Linked DNA regions of Anaeromyxobacter diazotrophicus. Each later gene encodes a partner of the first gene's protein in a complex. Links are inferred from orthologs where the notes say so. Each region holds a gene or a part of one and is shown on either strand. Other genes may lie near its edges.

Region 1 (3,073 bases):
GACGACGTGAACGCGCTGCTCCGGACCGTCGACGGGCGCCGCACGGTGGAGCAGGTCATCGACGACGCGGGCCTCGACGAGCTCGCCGCTGCCGCCATGGTCGAGCGCCTGTTCGCGGAGCAGATCCTGCGGCTCGCGCCCCCGCGCGCCGCCCCCGCGGCCCCGGCCCGCGCGGCGACCCCCGACCCGGAGCGCGTCACCTGGTTCGCGGGGCCCTCCGAGCGGGAGCCGGCCCCCACCGCTCCCGCCGCCCAGGCCGCCCCGGCCGCCAGGCCGCGGCCCGCGCCGGCCGCCGCCGCCCCCGCGCGCCCGCGCGCCGCCCCGCCCGACCCTGCCCCGCAGCCGGAGGGCCGCCCGGGCGAGCCGCGCCCGCCCCGCATCGTGCGCTTCCCTCCGCGGGAGAAGGTGCCCGCGCCGACGCCGCGGCCGGGCGACCCCGGGACGCCCCCGCCCGCGGCTCCGGAGCCTGCCGCGCGGCGCGCGCCGGCGCGCCCGCCGGCCGCCCGGCGCGCCCCGGCGTCCGGGAGCCGCGCCCTCCGCGTCGGCCTCGCGCTGGCGATGGTCGCGCTCGCCGCGGCGGTCGCCTGGGGGCGCTGGCGCGGCGGGGGCCGGGCGAGCGCGTCCGTGGCGTACGAGGCCGAGGTGGCCGAGGCGCGCCGGCTCCAGCAGGCGGGCCGCCTCGAGGAGGCGATCGCCGGCTACCGGCGGGCGCTCGCGGGGCACGACACGAGCGACGGCGAGGCGGAGCTCGGGCGCATGCTCGCCCAGGCCGCGCAGCCGGCGGCCGCGATCGCGGCCCTCCAGCGCGCGGTGGAGCTGGACGGCGCCAACGCCGGGGCCTATATCGCGCTCGGCGAGGCGCTCCTCGGCGAGCAGCGGGCCGCCGAGGCGCGGGGCGCCTTCGAGCGCTACCTGGCGCTCGAGCCGCAGGGCGGCCGCGCCGAAGAGGTCCGCGCGGCGCTGGAACGGATGAAGTAAACAAAGTGAAAATTCTAGGAATCGAAACGAGCTGCGACGAGACCGCGGCCGCCGTCGTCGAGGACGGCCGGCGGGCGCTCTCGGACGTGGTGGCGACGCAGATCGAGCTGCACCGGCGCTGGGGCGGGGTGGTGCCCGAGCTGGCGAGCCGCAACCACGTCATGCAGGTCCTGCCGGTCGTGGACGAGGCGCTCACCCGCGCCGGGGTCTCGCCGGCGGAGCTCGACGGCCTCGCGGTCACGAGCGGCCCGGGGCTCATCGGCGCCCTCCTGGTGGGCGTGCAGGTGGCGAAGGCGCTCGCCGCCGCCTGGGAGAAGCCTCTCGCGCGCGTGAACCACCTCGAGGGCCACCTCGTGGCGAGCTTCCTCGCCGAGCGGCCGCCGGAGTTCCCGTTCCTGGGACTGGTCGTGTCGGGCGGGCACACCTCCCTCTACGCGGCCGAGGGGTTCGGCCGGTACCGGCTGCTCGGCGCCACCCGGGACGACGCCGCCGGCGAGGCGTTCGACAAGGGGGCGAAGCTGCTCGGGCTGCCGTACCCGGGCGGCATCGCCATCGACCGGCTGGCGAAGGAGGGCGACGCGGCGGCGGTGCGCTTCCCGCGCGCGATCGTGCGCGGCAGCGAGCTCGACTTCAGCTTCTCGGGCCTCAAGACGGCGCTCCTCCACCACGTCCGGCGCCACGGCGTCCCCGAGGGGAAGGGGCTCGCCGACCTGTGCGCGAGCTACCAGGAGGCGATCGTGGGGGCGCTCGTCCACAAGCTCTTCCGCGCCGCGCGCACCTACCAGTTCCGGCGGGTGGTCCTGTCGGGCGGGGTGGCCGCCAACAGCCGCCTGCGGGCGGCGGTGGCCGCCCGCGCCGCCGAGTACGAGGACCTCGAGGTGTTCCTGCCGGCCCCGCGGCTCTGCACCGACAACGCGGCCATGATCGCGGTCGCCGGCACGCACGCGCTCGAGCGCGGCGAGCGCGAGGGCCCGGGCCTCCATGCCGACGCCGGGTGGCGCCTGTGAGCGCGGGGTACCCGTCGCCGGCCGCGCTCCTCCACAAGTACGGGCTGCGGGCGAAGAAGAGCTGGGGCCAGAACTTCCTCGGCGACGAGGCCATCCTCGACGACATCGCGCGGCTGGCGGTCGAGGCGCCCGGCGAGCGGGTGGTGGAGCTGGGGGCCGGGCTCGGTCACCTGACGGCCCGGCTGCTGGCCCGGGGTGCCGAGGTCATCGCGGTGGAGCGCGACCGCGACATGGCCGCGGTGCTGCGGGGCGAGCTCGGCGAGCGCATCCGGCTCCTGGAGGCGGACGCGGTGAAGCTCGATTACCGCGCGCTCCACGGGGGCGGGAAGCTGGCGGTGGTCGGCAACCTGCCCTACCACCTCACGAGCCCCATCCTCTTCGCGCTGCTCGACCAGCCGGAGGCGGTGTCGCGGGCGGTGTTCCTCGTCCAGCGCGAGGTGGCCGAGCGGCTCGCGGCCGGGCCCGGGGGGAAGCAGTGGGGCCTCCTCTCGGTCCTCCTGCAGCACCGCGCGGCGGTGACGCTGGAGCGCCGGGTGCCGCGGGGCGCGTTCCTGCCGCCGCCGGAGGTGGAGAGCGCGGTGGTGCGGATCGCCTTCGGGCCGCCGCGCGCGCCGGTGACCGATCCGGCGCGGTTCCGGCGGCTCGTGAAGGCGGGCTTCGCGCAGCGCCGCAAGGTGCTCGCGAACGCGCTCGCCTCGGCCCGCCTCGCGCCGCCCGACGCGCTCGCGGCCGCGCTCGCTGGCGCCGGGATCGACGGGCGGCGGCGCGGCGAGACGCTCACCGTCGAGGAGTGGGCCGCGCTCGAGCGCGCGCTCGGTCCGGCCGGCGCCTCATGACGGGCCGCCCGCCGCGGACGGCGCCGCCCGCGCGGGCGGAGCGGGGCGGCGCAGCCTCGGCGAGAGGATGAGCGCGACCCCGAACAGCGCGAGGTCGACGAAGAGCGACGCCGGGCGGCCCCGCGCCAGGTTCTCCAGGAGGAGCTTCAGCCCGACCAGCCCCAGGAGCGGGTAGGCGAGCCAGCCGGCCTCGCGCCAGGGCTCGAGGCGGCCGGCCCAGGCGAGCAGCAGCACGCCCCCCACCAGCACCGC
Region 2 (3,299 bases), on another replicon or contig:
CCGCCGCACCGCGGCCGGGATGGGCTCGCGCTCGCCAGGGGTCGGAGGGGGTGCATTCTCCGCCGGCGCGGTGATGTTTCGCTTCCGGGAGGGCTCGACGGCGCCCCGGCGCTTGCCATGCTTCTCCAGCGCGCACTTCACCGCTTCCCGGAGGAGCGCGCCGAGGTCGCCGTTCCGGACCTTGTGGGCGAGGAGCGACTTCAGCTGGTCGAGATCCTTCTTCAGCTCGGCGTCGACGGTGACCCGCAGCGAGTAGGTATCGGCGTCGACCGGCTCGAGCGTGGCCCGACGCGCAGGTGCGGACTGCGCCGCGTGAAGCTCCCGCGGGCATGCCTGCGCCGCAGACCCTTCGAGCGTCAGAGGCTCCACCGACGTCGCCTCGGGCCGTAGGGCGGGGGCTCGTTCCCCGGCTCCGTCGACCTCGACGCAGCCCGCCTCGATCGGCTTCGCGAGGGTAGCCGGCGCCTTTTCCGGCCTCGGGAGCCGCCGCAGCCCCTCCCGCGGCGCTGGCCGCGGCTGCAGCGACGCGACGAGCTGCTCCGTCTCCACCTTCGTCTTGTACGCGGCTCGCCCGACGAGCTCCTCCCAGTTCCCCTCCGTGAGCACGGGAGAGAGCACAGCCGCGGTGGACAGGGAGAGGCGCCCGTCGCGCAGCGGCTCCGCGAGCCCGGGGAATCGGCGCAGCACGCGCATGGCGGCGATGCGCCGACCGGCGGCGCCCTCGCTCAAGTGGAGGGCGCGGACACACCACTCCCAGAGAGAGGGATATCCGGCCTCGGCCCAAGCCCGGCGCTGGTCGAAGACGTCGAGGTGGAGCAGGAACTCGACCTGGGTGTGGCGCTCGTGGCCGGCCAGCTCGGCCAGGCGGTGGAGGAGGGCGACGGTATCGAGGGAAGCTGGCGCGGCGTCGGGCATGGAGACCTCCGGTACGTGTTCGCCGAAGGTAACACGCACTTTTCGAGCCTCCGGGAAGGCCCCTGGCCGCCACTCCTGGCCCTTCTCGTGATGTGCCCGCCGACTTCGCCTTCGACGGCGCCGAGCACCCCGCAGGCGCAGGGCGCGGCGCGCTGGCGGGCGATCCTGTTGCATTGCCGGGCCGCGCGCGCGATTCAGCCGTGACTCGGTCAAGCGCGAAAGCGTTCACCGTTGGGGCGTGCGCCGCCGCCGGCCGCACCGTGGTTCACCGTCAGAGCACCGTCGTGAGCCTGGCACGCGCAACCGTCTCGAACGCGCGGCTCCGCCGCGCGTGGAGCGCCCGGCGTCCGAGGCCGGGCCGCCAGCGCGGGCCTGGCCGCCCATCCTGCCGCGCCCCTCTATGCCCGCAGTCCGCCGGCCCGCCAAGCCCACCGACGGCCGCTGAGATGCATACCCTCCTCGAGATGTGATGAATGATGAGCCCCGGCCCTCTCCCCGTTCCGCGGGGCGAGGGAGAGGAGGAGCCAGGGCGCCTCCCGGAAGCTCCGCGGGGCGAGCGAGCGGTGGACCCAGCGCGCTTCCGAAGCTCCGCGGGCAGAGGGAGAGGACCCGCCGGCGAGCTTCGAGCGCAGCGACGGCGCCCTTCAGACCACCCGCGCCAGCGCCGCGTGCCGCTCGCCCACGCCCACCAGCGTGAGGTGGCGCGTGCCGGGGGCGCGGTCGTCGTGCTCGAGGCGCACCTCCAGCCGTTCGGCGGGGAGCGCGCCGGGGATGCGGTCCGCCCACTCCACCACCAGCGCGCCCTCCCCGCCCGGCAGCTCGGAGAAGCCGGTGGCGTAGAGCTCGTCCTCGTCCGCCAGGCGGTACAGGTCGGCGTGGTGCACCGGGAGCCGGCCGCGGTAGCTCGCGACGATGGCGAAGGTGGGGCTCGCGACCTCGGCGTCGGGCACGCCCGCGCCGCGGCAGAGCCCGCGCACGAGCTGGGTCTTGCCCGCGCCGAGCTCGCCCACCAGGGCCACCACGTCGCCGGGCTGGAGCGCGGCGCCGAGCCGCACGCCCAGCTCGAACGTCGCGCGCGCCGAGCGGGTGGTGCGGCGCGCCTCGTGGCGCGGCGGCGGGGCCATCACCGGCCCCACCGCGCCCAGACCTCGCCGAGCGCGCCGGCGACGTCCGAGGCGAGCAGCCCGCGCTGCCCCAGCCGCGCGGCGCAGAGGTCCCCGGCCAGCGCGTGCGCGAAGGCGGCGGCGCGCGCGGCGTCGAAGGGCGGCAGGTGCCCGGCGAGGAGCGCGCCGGTGAGCCCCGCCAGCACGTCGCCCGTCCCGCCGGTGGCGAGGCCCGGGTTCCCGGCGGGCACGATCGCGGGCGCCCCGGACGGCGCGGCCACCACCGTCCGCGCCCCCTTCAGCACCACGGCGCAGCCCCAGGCGCGCGCCCGCGCCGCCGCGACGGCCAGGCGATCCCGCTGCACCTCCGCGATGGTGGTCCCCGCCAGGCGCGCCATCTCGCCGGGGTGCGGCGTGAGGACGACCGGCGCGGGCAGCGCGGCGAGCAGGTCCGGGCGCTCGGCGAGCGCGTTCAGCGCGTCGGCGTCCAGCACCGCCGGCAGGCGCGCCCGCGCCAGGAACGCGTGCAGCGCGGCGGCGGTCTCCGGCCCGCGCGGGATCCCCGGGCCGATCACCACCGCGTCCATCCCGTGCGCGGCGGCGAGGAGCGCCTCGAGGTCGCCCGGCCCGAGCGGCCCCTCGCCCGGCAGCGCCAGGCTCATCGCCTCCGGGCGGCCCGCCAGCGCGAAGGGCAGCACCTCGGCGCGCGCGGCGAGGGTGACGAGCCCCGCCCCTCCGCGCAGCGCGCCCGCCAGCGCGAGGTGCGCCGCGCCGCTCTTGCCGGGCGAGCCGGCCACCACGAGGAGCCTCCCCGCGTCGCCCTTGTGCGCCTCCGGGGGCCTCGGCGGCACGAGCGCCCGCGCCTCCTCCTCCGTCAGGAGCTCGGCCGTCGGCGGCACCGCCTCCGCCGCGGCGCGCGGCAGGCCGATGTCCACCACCTCGACCGCCCCCGCCAGCTCCGCGCCGGGGTGCAGCACGAGCCCGCGCTTCAGGAAGCCGAAGGTGACCGTGGCGTCGGCCTGGACACACGGCCCGAGCGGCCGGCCGGTGTCGGCCGAGAGCCCGGAGGGCAGATCGACCGCCAGCACCTTGGCGCCGCCCGCGCGGAGCTCCGCCAGCCGCGCGATGGCCGCCGCGAAGGCGCCGCCGGCGGCGCGCGCGAGCCCGGTGCCGAGGAGCGCGTCGAGGAGGACGTCGCCCGGCCCGGCGCGCAGCGCGGCCAGCTCCGCGCCGGGCGCCACGCCCACCCCGCCGCGCACCGCCGCCTCGTGGGCCGCGCGC

Evidence for each region.
Region 2: the proteins of tsaD (region 1) and tsaE are in contact, whole or in part, in a crystal structure (PDB 6N9A), measured with the Thermotoga maritima proteins. The link is inferred for Anaeromyxobacter diazotrophicus from one-to-one orthologs. Residues at the interface, in WP_004082750.1 of Thermotoga maritima: Cys10, Asp11, Arg49, His50, Leu82, Gly84, Gly135, Gly136, Glu154, Thr155, Leu156, Asp157, Asp158, Ser159, Glu162, Asp165, Lys166, Arg169, Leu170, Tyr175, Lys213, Thr214, Leu217, Tyr218, Gln221, Arg222, Asn324; in WP_004082108.1 of Thermotoga maritima: Leu37, Gly38, Lys46, Lys57, Val59, Lys60, Ser61, Thr63, Phe64, Thr65, Leu66, Met67, Val69, Pro71, Tyr82, Arg83, Leu84, Asp86, Asp88, Phe89, Asp93, Ile128, Asp130, Glu131, Arg134.

Annotation. Positions count from the first base shown.
Region 1 is NZ_BJTG01000003.1:445,080-448,152, forward strand. The notes cover bases 211-2,984. They hold tsaD (tRNA (adenosine(37)-N6)-threonylcarbamoyltransferase complex transferase subunit TsaD), read left to right. Parts: upstream 211-983; coding sequence 984-1,985; downstream 1,986-2,984. Other genes in these bases: HWY08_RS07990 (DUF4388 domain-containing protein), read left to right, coding at 211-978; rsmA (16S rRNA (adenine(1518)-N(6)/adenine(1519)-N(6))-dimethyltransferase RsmA), read left to right, coding at 1,982-2,821; HWY08_RS08005 (hypothetical protein), read right to left, coding at 2,816-2,984. Also shown: more of HWY08_RS07990, read left to right, coding at 1-210; more of HWY08_RS08005, read right to left, coding at 2,985-3,073.
Region 2 is NZ_BJTG01000004.1:236,245-239,543, reverse strand. Bases 300-3,299 are described here. They hold tsaE (tRNA (adenosine(37)-N6)-threonylcarbamoyltransferase complex ATPase subunit type 1 TsaE), read right to left. Parts: upstream 2,040-3,299; coding sequence 1,560-2,039; downstream 300-1,559. Other genes in these bases: HWY08_RS09635 (NAD(P)H-hydrate dehydratase), read right to left, coding at 2,039-3,299; HWY08_RS09645 (HNH endonuclease), read right to left, coding at 300-915. Also shown: more of HWY08_RS09645, read right to left, coding at 1-299. UniProt on the Escherichia coli protein: Required for the formation of a threonylcarbamoyl group on adenosine at position 37 (t(6)A37) in tRNAs that read codons beginning with adenine.